2 regions of the Variovorax sp. YR566 genome follow, and region 2 is predicted to be linked to the other one. Evidence: predicted binding sites of a transcription regulator. Region 2 holds the regulator's gene; the other holds the start of a gene.

Region 1 (4,415 bases), 2.7 Mb from region 2:
AGCAGCAGCGAGGACACCGAAGCGGCGTTCTGCAGTGCGGTGCGGGTGACCTTCGTCGGGTCCAGGATGCCCAGCTCGAGCATGTCGCCGTACGTGTCGTTCGCAGCGTTGAAGCCGTAGTTGCCCTTGCCGGCCAGCACAGCGTTCACCACCACCGAGGCTTCGCCGCCGGCGTTGTTCACGATTTCGCGCAGGGGAGCTTCGATGGCCTTGAGCACCAGCTTGATGCCGGCTTCCTGGTCGGCGTTGTCGCCCTTGACCGACTCGCCCACGGCTTGCTTGGCACGCAGCAGAGCCACGCCGCCGCCAGCCACGACGCCTTCTTCCACTGCAGCGCGGGTAGCGTGCAGGGCGTCTTCGACGCGAGCCTTCTTTTCCTTCATTTCGACTTCGGTGGCAGCGCCAACCTTGATCACTGCAACGCCGCCGGCCAGCTTGGCCACGCGCTCTTGCAGCTTTTCACGGTCGTAGTCGCTCGTGGCTTCTTCGATCTGCACGCGCACTTGCTTCACGCGGGCTTCGATGTCGCCAGCGGCACCGGCGCCGTCGATGATGATCGTGTTTTCCTTGCCCACTTCGATGCGCTTGGCTTGGCCCAGGTCGGCCAGCGTCACCTTTTCGAGCGTCAGGCCCACTTCTTCAGCGATGACCTTGCCGCCCGTCAGGATGGCGATGTCTTCCAGCATGGCCTTGCGGCGGTCGCCGAAGCCAGGAGCCTTGACAGCCACGACCTTCAGGATGCCGCGGATCGTGTTCACGACCAGCGTAGCCAGGGCTTCGCCTTCGACTTCTTCGGCAATGATCAGCAGCGGACGGCCAGCCTTGGCGACTTGTTCCAGCGTGGGGAGCAGGTCACGGATGTTGCTGATCTTCTTGTCGAACAGCAGCACGAAGGGGTTGTCGAGCAGCGCCGATTGCTTCTCGGGGTTGTTGATGAAGTAGGGCGACAGGTAGCCGCGGTCGAACTGCATGCCTTCGACGACGTCGAGTTCGCTGTCCAGCGACTTGCCGTCTTCGACAGTGATCACGCCTTCCTTGCCGACCTTGTCCATCGCGTCAGCGATGAGCTTGCCGATGGTTTCGTCGCTGTTGGCCGAGATCGAGCCGACTTGAGCGATTTCCTTCGACGTGGTGGTGGGCTTGGAAGCCTTCTTCAGCTCGGCGACCAGGGCCGTGACAGCCTTGTCGATGCCGCGCTTCAGGTCCATCGGGTTCATGCCGGCAGCCACCAGCTTGAAACCTTCGCGAACGATGGCTTGTGCCAGCACGGTCGCGGTGGTGGTGCCGTCACCGGCGTTGTCCGAAGTCTTGGAAGCCACTTCCTTCACGAGCTGGGCGCCCATGTTCTGCAGCTTGTCCTTGAGTTCGATTTCCTTGGCGACCGACACACCGTCCTTGGTGACGGTGGGGGCGCCGAACGAGCGCTCGAGCACCACGTTGCGGCCCTTGGGGCCCAGGGTCACCTTGACTGCGTTGGCCAGGATGTTGACACCCTCGACCATGCGTGCGCGGGCTTCACCGCCGAAGACTACGTCTTTTGCTGCCATGTTTGTTTACTCCGAATGGGATGTTTGAATTACTTCTCGACGACCGCGAACAGGTCGTCTTCCTTCATGACGAGCAATTCGTCACCGCCGACCTTGACGGTCTGGCCGCTGTACTTGCCGAACAGGACGCGGTCGCCGACCTTGACGGTCAGTGCGGCCAGTTCGCCCTTGTCGTTGCGCTTGCCCGGGCCCACGGCCAGGACTTCACCCTGATCGGGCTTTTCAGCGGCTGCGTCGGGGATGACGATGCCGGAGGCGGTCTTGGTTTCGCTGTCAACACGCTTGACGATCACGCGATCGGCCAAAGGACGAAGTTTCATTGCATCTCCTGGATGTATGGATAAGAAACGGGTTTTGTGGTCGGGTGCCGGACCGGAGGCCGGCAGCCCATCGACTGGAAGCGAGGGCTGTTAGCACTCATCAGCAGCGAGTGCTAATCATAAGGGCAATCGGTGGGCTTTCAAGTGACAGGGGCTGCCGCCGGTGCGTAACGGATTTCACGCCCGGCCGGCCAAGCCGCTGCCAGACACGCCCGCCCCATCCGCCCGGCGGCCCATCAGGAAGTCCACGAAGGTGCGCACGCGCAGCGGCGCGAACCGCAGCTTGGGATACAGCAGGTTGTAGGGCCGGGACCGGCCGCCGAAGGGCTTGAGCACTTCGACCAGTCGTCCCCGGCGCAAGTCTTCCTCGACCACGAAGCGATAGGCCTGGAAGATGCCCGCGCCATGCCGGGCCAGCGTAACCCCGGCCAGGACGTCGTCCGAGCAGGCGTAGCCGCCGGAGGTGAGCATTTCGATGTCCTGGCCGTCCTGACGGCACAGCCAGGGGATGGTGCGGCCGCTGCTGGGCAGCTCGAACTGGATGCATTCGTGGGTCTGCAGGTCGTCCAGGGTCCGGGGTTCCCCGTGCCGGCGCAGGTAGTCCGGGGCTGCGACGAGCACGAGTTCGGCGTCCTCGAGATGGCGAGCAACCAGGGTCGAGTCGGCTGGCGCGCGCACACGCACGGCAAGGTCGTACCCCTCCGCGGCGAAGTCGATGTTGCGGTTGCTGACGTGAACCTCGACCCGGATGTCCGGGTAGCGAGCCCTGAACTCCGGCAGCAGCGGCAGCAGCCGGTAGTGCCCGTAGGTGGTGGGAACGCTGATCCGCAGCAGGCCGCTTGGCGTGATCTGCTGGCCGCTGACCTGGCGTTCGGCCTCCACCAGCTGGTTGAGCGCCTGGCGGCATTGCTCGTAATAGGCTTGGCCCGCCTCGCTCAGCCGTATCTGCCGTGTCGTGCGCAGGAAGAGGCGCACCCCGAGGCGTTCTTCCAGCCTGCCCACCGTCCTGCTTACGGCGGCGGGCGTCACGCCCGCAATGGTGGCTGCGGCGGTGAACCCCTCTTGCTCGGCTGCAAGACAGAAAAGCTCCAGGCTTCCCAGCAGCAGGTCGTCGAACTGGCGATTCATGATTGATTACATGGAGTAAATACTAAAGATGCTCCTATCATCTTTATCAACTTGAAGGTCGTCAATACAGTTGATCCCAGAGGCGAGAGCCTCCATGAACCTGAACCAACTGCCTCCGCTTTGACCACCCGAAAGGAAACCATCATGAAGACCCAACCCAAGACGATCGTGATCACCGGCGCCTCGAGCGGCATCGGCCTGGCCCTGGCCGGCGCGTACCTGCAGCGCGGCGACAACGTCGTCGGCAACGCCCGCAGCGCCGAACGCCTGCAACAGGCATCCGTATCGCTTGGTTCGCCCGACAACTTCCTGGGCGTTGCCGGCGACGTCGCCGACCCGGCCGTTGGCGATCTGCTGGTGCGGCGTGCCATCGAGCGCTTCGGGCATGTGGACGTGCTCGTCAACAACGCCGGATTCTTCAACGCCAAGCCGTTCATCCAGTACACGCCGGACGAGCTGGAAGCCCTGGTGAGCACCAACCTGAAGGGTTTCGTCTATCCGTCGCAGGCGGCAGTCCGCCACATGGTCGAGCGCAAGGCGGGCCACATCATCAGCATCACGGCAAGCCTTGCCTCGCAGCCCAACCAGGCCGTGCCGGCCGTGCTGCCGCTGCTGATCAAGGGCGGCATCAACCAGGCGACGAAGGCGCTGGCGCTGGAACTGGCGCCGCACAACATCCAGGTGACGGCGGTGGCGCCGGGCATCGTGGACACGCCGATGTACACGAAGGAAATGCACGGCTTCCTCAACACGCTGCAGCCGGCAGGCCGCATCGGCACGGTGCAGGAAATCGTCGACGCGGTTCTCTACCTGAGCGACGCCAGCTTCACGACCGGCATCGTGCTGCCCGTGGACGGCGGCATGGGCACCGGCAAGTGGTGAGCGAAGCATCGACAACGAACCCCGGAGAACGCCATGCCCTACATCCGCATCGAAATCACCCGCGAAGGCACCACGCTCGACCAGAAGAAGCAGCTGATCGCCGAGGCCACCGAGATGATGGTGCGCGTCCTGAACAAGGATCCTGCCTCGACCTTTGTCGTGATCGACGAATACGACACCGACAACTGGGGCCAGCACGGCCGCACGATCACCGAGGTGCGCCGCGAGCAGACGCTTGCTGCTACTGCACCGCCGCGTCCATCCAGAACTTGAGCTGCGGGTTCTTGAGCCGACCCTTCTTGTCGTAGTACTTGCCCAGCCATTCCTCCGGCGTGCTTTTGAGTTCCAGCGCGTCCTTCTGGCCGCCAAGCTGCTTGAACCAGAAGCGGGAGGAGAAGTGGTCGTAGACGTCCAGGATGCGGGTCGCATAGGCCATCGCGAGCTTCTTGTTGCCGCGCACGATCAGCAGGTTCTCGTCGTTGTCGAACGATGCCTTGTGCCCCAGGTTGTGGCTGCCGGTGGCAACGACGCAGTCGTC
Region 2 (4,415 bases):
GATGCGCGAGTGGTTGGTCGACAGCTCTTCCCACTCGTCGACGCCCGGTGCGAGCTTGGCGACTTCGGAGATCTGCCATTGCAGTCGCTCGCGCTCGCGCTGCAGCGAGTCTTGCGCCGAGCGCGCGTGTTCGAGTGCGGAAAGTGCCTGCCGCCAGCTTTGCCACGCGGCGTCGAGCGCATCGGTGCGCACACCTGCGTAGGCGTCGAGCAGGCCGCGCACTGCCTCAGGCCGCGTCAGGCTTTGCCAGGCGTGCTGGCCGTGGATGTCGAGCAGGCGGTCGCCGAGCTCGCGCAACTGCGTGGCCGTGGCTGGGCTGCCGTTGATCCAGCCGCGGCTGCGGCCCTGCAGGTCGACGGTGCGGCGCAGCAGCAGCGCGTCGCCGGCTTCGAAGCCGCCTTCGTCGAGCCAGGTGTCCAGGGCGGGGTCGGCGTCGAATTCGGCACTCACGTCGAGCCGTTCGGCCCCTTCGCGCACCGCGCCAGCGTCGGCGCGGTTGCCCAGCGCCAGTTGCAGCGCGTCGATCAGGATGGATTTGCCCGCGCCGGTTTCGCCGGTCAATACCGTGAAGCCGCCGGACAGGTCGAGTTCGAGTGATCGCACGATCACGAAGTCGCGCAGTGCGATGCGTCGCAGCGCCATTTCAGGAGCCCCCTTCGTTCCAGTGAAGTTTCTTGCGCAAGGTGTCGAAATAGCTCCAGCCGCGCGGGTGCAAAAAGCGCACACGGAAATCGGAGCGGCGCACCACCACGCGGTCGCCGATTGCGAGCGAGGCCAGCGACTGCATGTCGAAATTGGCGCTGGCGTCGCGCCCGCCCACCAGCTCGATGACGATCTCGTCGGCATCGGGCAGCAGCACGGGGCGGTTCGACAGCGTGTGCGGTGCGATCGGCACCAGCACCCAGCCTGGCACGGCCGGATGCAGCAGCGGCCCACCGGCCGACAGTGCGTAGGCCGTCGAGCCTGTGGGCGTGGCGATGATCAGGCCGTCGGCGCGCTGATTGGCCACGAAATGGCGGCCCACCGATACGCGCAACTCGACCATGCCGGAGGTGGCGCCGCGGTTGACGACCACGTCGTTCATGGCGAGCGCGTCAAACACCGAGGCGCCATCGCGCACGACCTGCGCATGCATCAGGCTGCGGTGGTCTTCCTCGTACTCGCCGGCCAGCATCGGGATCAGCGTGGCCTGGTAGTTGTCGAGCGGGATGTCGGTGATGAAGCCGAGCCGGCCGCGGTTGATGCCGATCAGCGGGATGCCATAGCTGGCGAGCTGCCGGCCGATGCCGAGCATGGTGCCGTCGCCGCCGACTACCAGGCCGAGGTCGCAGCGCTGGCCGATTTCCTCGACGCTCAGGGCTTCGTAGCGTGGATGGGCAGGGGCGCCGTCATCGTCTTCCTCGCAGGTCGAGCGCTCGACGAACACCGTGCAGCCTTGCGATTCGAGGAAGGCGCCAATGCCTTCCATGACGCCGTCGCGCGAGTCCGCCTGCGCCCGGGCGCCGGAAGCCTGGTATTTGCCGATCAGGGCGACGTGACGAAAGCGAGAGGTCATATCTCACAAATTACAACACTAAAATCTTGCAATGCTGGACGACCGTGCCAAGTTGCTGCTCAAGACGCTCGTCGAGCGCTACATCGCCGACGGGCAACCCGTCGGCTCGCGCACGCTGTCGCGTTCCTCGGGGCTCGATCTGTCGCCGGCGACCATCCGCAACGTCATGTCCGACCTCGAGGCGCTGGGGCTGATTGCCAGCCCGCACACCTCGGCCGGCCGCATTCCGACGCACCGTGGATACCGCCTCTTCGTCGACACCATGCTGACCGCGCAGCGCGAACAGATGAGCACGCCGAGCCTCGCGCCCGACCAGCCGCAGAAAGTGATCGCCAATGCGGCGCACCTGCTGTCGAACCTGTCGCAGTTCGTTGGCGTGGTGATGGCGCCGCGGCGCGCTTCGGTGTTCAAGCAGATCGAATTCCTGAAGCTCTCCGACCGGCGCCTGCTGGTGATCATCGTCTCGCCCGATGGCGACGTGCAGAACCGGGTGATCTTTCCGGAGGCCGACTATTCGCAATCGCAGCTGGTCGAGGCCTCGAACTACATCAACGCGCACTATGCGGGACTGACCATCGAGCAGGTGCGCGATCGTCTCCAGTCCGAGGTCGAAAAGCTGCGTGGCGAGATCGCTGCGCTGATGCAGGCCGCGGTGCAGGTCAGCTCCGAAGTGCTGAACGAGGCGCAGGAAGACGACGTCGTGATCTCGGGCGAGCGCAACCTGCTGGCGGTGAGCGATTTTTCCAGCGACATGGGGCAGTTGCGCCGTGCCTTCGAACTCTTCGAGCAGAAGGCCCAATTGATGCGCCTGCTCGACGTGTCGAGCAAGGCCGAAGGGGTGCGCATCTTCATTGGCGGCGAAAGCCAGGTGGTGCCCTTCGAGGAGCTCTCCATCGTCAGCGCCAATTACGAGGTCGATGGGCAGGTCGTGGGTACGCTGGGCGTGATCGGGCCGACACGCATGCCCTACGAACGCATGATCCAGATCGTCGACATCACGTCGCGCCTGGTGAGCAATGCGCTGAGCCATCGCAAGTAGGCGCTGCGGCGCGAATAGAATCGTGCCGCGTGGGCCGTTAGCTCAGTTGGTTAGAGCAGCGGACTCATAATCCGTTGGTCGATGGTTCAAGCCCATCACGGCCTACCACCAATGACGGGGGTTAGCAGGTAAGTATCTGCTAACCCTTTTCTATTTTTGGTGAATCTTGTCGCGATCTATATAGCGATCTGTGGCTGGCTGTTGGTGCCGCTGCTATGGTGGCTGCAGCTTCTCCGGCAACGCGCCCCCGCCCCACAATTGCGCTCCATGAAAGAAACCATCGATCTTCTTGAGCCGCGCCGCGCGACTGGGCGCACGTGTGGGAGTGAGCCTCGGATCAATGTCCCTTTCTCGGTGGCGTCGCGAGCCGGGGTGCTCCAGACGGGGTGTCTTCCATGAGCGAAGAGCCGATGCCGTCGGATGGCAGCGCCGGGTCGACACGCCGAAAATTGGCTGACCTGCTGGGCAAGCGCGTTGAGCTTCAGACCGCAGAAGGCACGCTCTACGCGCGTCATCTGAGCATTGGTGATCTGGCCGCCCTCCGCACGTTGCTCGATGACTCGGCCGTGTCTGACGAGGCGCTTGGTCGCGAGGTCGTCAGGCGTCTCGTTTCGCGCAACAAGGACGCGTTTGATGAGCCGCTTGCGGAAGCCGAGGTCGGAACAATTGCGCCGCTTGAGGAACTTGCGGGAGCTGTAGCGAGAGCCACTGGCACCGTTTTGCGGTACGACGGTGGTGATGTCGTCGCTCAGCTTGGAGCAGAAGTGCGCCAGCAGGCGCGTGATTCCATCGAGTCGTCTCGGCGAATTGCAGAGTCCTTCGGATCAATTGGCTCGGGCCTGCAATCGCAGTTGTCGAAAAGTCTTGATGGCATGCTGGCGGCCGCGAGGGGTTTGTCATCAATAGCGATGCCCGCCGCGGCGCTGGCTCCCCCTGACCAAAAGATGTTTGAGGTGGGGTCGAGAAGCCTACCTCACATCGCGCCCTCGCCCTTGATCCGGTCCAGCGAACTCACGGTCGAAAAGCTCGATGCGATGGCGACGCAGTTGGCCGCATTGGCAAATAGCGAGGCCGAACTGCTGCGCACAATCACGCTTGACGTTGTTCCCAAATGGGAAGAGGCCAGCAGGGCAGCAGACGTCGCCTCCAAACGCGCGCTGATGCTTGCACGTTGGTCTATCGGCATCGCGCTAGCAGCGCTGGTGGCGTCGGCTCTAGTGCCATATCACATCTTGAAGCTGCAGGATGAAGCGGCTGCGGCGGATCGAAAGATCGACATGGCCGAACGTGCACGCCTAGAGGATCTTATGCGCGAGCAACTCGAAGCTCTTCGTGCGTTACGTTCCCAACCCGAACAACTGGCTGCGCGCATTCCTGCTGCATCACCGAATCCTGGAACCAGCCTCAAGAACGGTACCGAAAAGACGAGGGTGCGAGAGCCGTGAACGTGTGGATCGGCCTGACTCCGCGTTGATGCAGCTTTTTCGCAACGAAAAAAGTTTGTTCACCGGGGTGTGCTAAGTCACTGCGCTGCAAGAGTTTTGCATCCGAGCTTGCATCATCTTTGATGCATCTCGCGTTTTAGGACGCAGACGACCGCAAAAAGCTTTTGATCTTTCAGGCGTCCACTGCACATCACGAGCTATTCTTAGATCGCTCCGCAGACAACGAAGCCCTCGAATTAGGTGTTACTAGCACCGAACTGAGGGCCTCGCGCGGCAAGCACCGAAGTGCGGATGCCTCAACAATTTTGCAGTATGTTGTGAGTGCATTCTAAGGTCGTGCTGGCTGCTGCGGCAACTCTGAAACTTTCGAGGCCAA

The links. Region 2 encodes HrcA, which represses chaperone genes, less so after heat shock. Its sites were predicted from a motif close to TTAGCACTCNNNNNNNNNGAGTGCTAA; they were not measured.
Region 1: a site for HrcA is predicted at 1,958-1,984, ahead of ACTG4X_RS07735 (co-chaperone GroES). Genes of this name have one in related genera too.

Annotation. Positions count from the first base shown of each region.
Region 1 is NZ_CP197092.1:1,683,461-1,687,875, forward strand. Features, by position in the region: gene groL (chaperonin GroEL) at 1-1,547, opposite strand, end outside; gene ACTG4X_RS07735 (co-chaperone GroES) at 1,577-1,867, opposite strand; gene ACTG4X_RS07740 (LysR substrate-binding domain-containing protein) at 2,045-2,995, opposite strand; gene ACTG4X_RS07745 (SDR family NAD(P)-dependent oxidoreductase) at 3,140-3,877, shown strand; gene ACTG4X_RS07750 (tautomerase family protein) at 3,911-4,150, shown strand; gene ACTG4X_RS07755 (phospholipase D-like domain-containing protein) at 4,119-4,415, opposite strand, start outside.
Region 2 is NZ_CP197092.1:6,211,163-6,215,577, reverse strand. Features, by position in the region: gene recN (DNA repair protein RecN) at 1-642, opposite strand, end outside; gene ACTG4X_RS29045 (NAD kinase) at 644-1,555, opposite strand; gene hrcA (heat-inducible transcriptional repressor HrcA) at 1,587-2,594, shown strand; tRNA gene ACTG4X_RS29035 (tRNA-Ile) at 2,626-2,702, shown strand; gene ACTG4X_RS29030 (hypothetical protein) at 2,990-4,039, shown strand.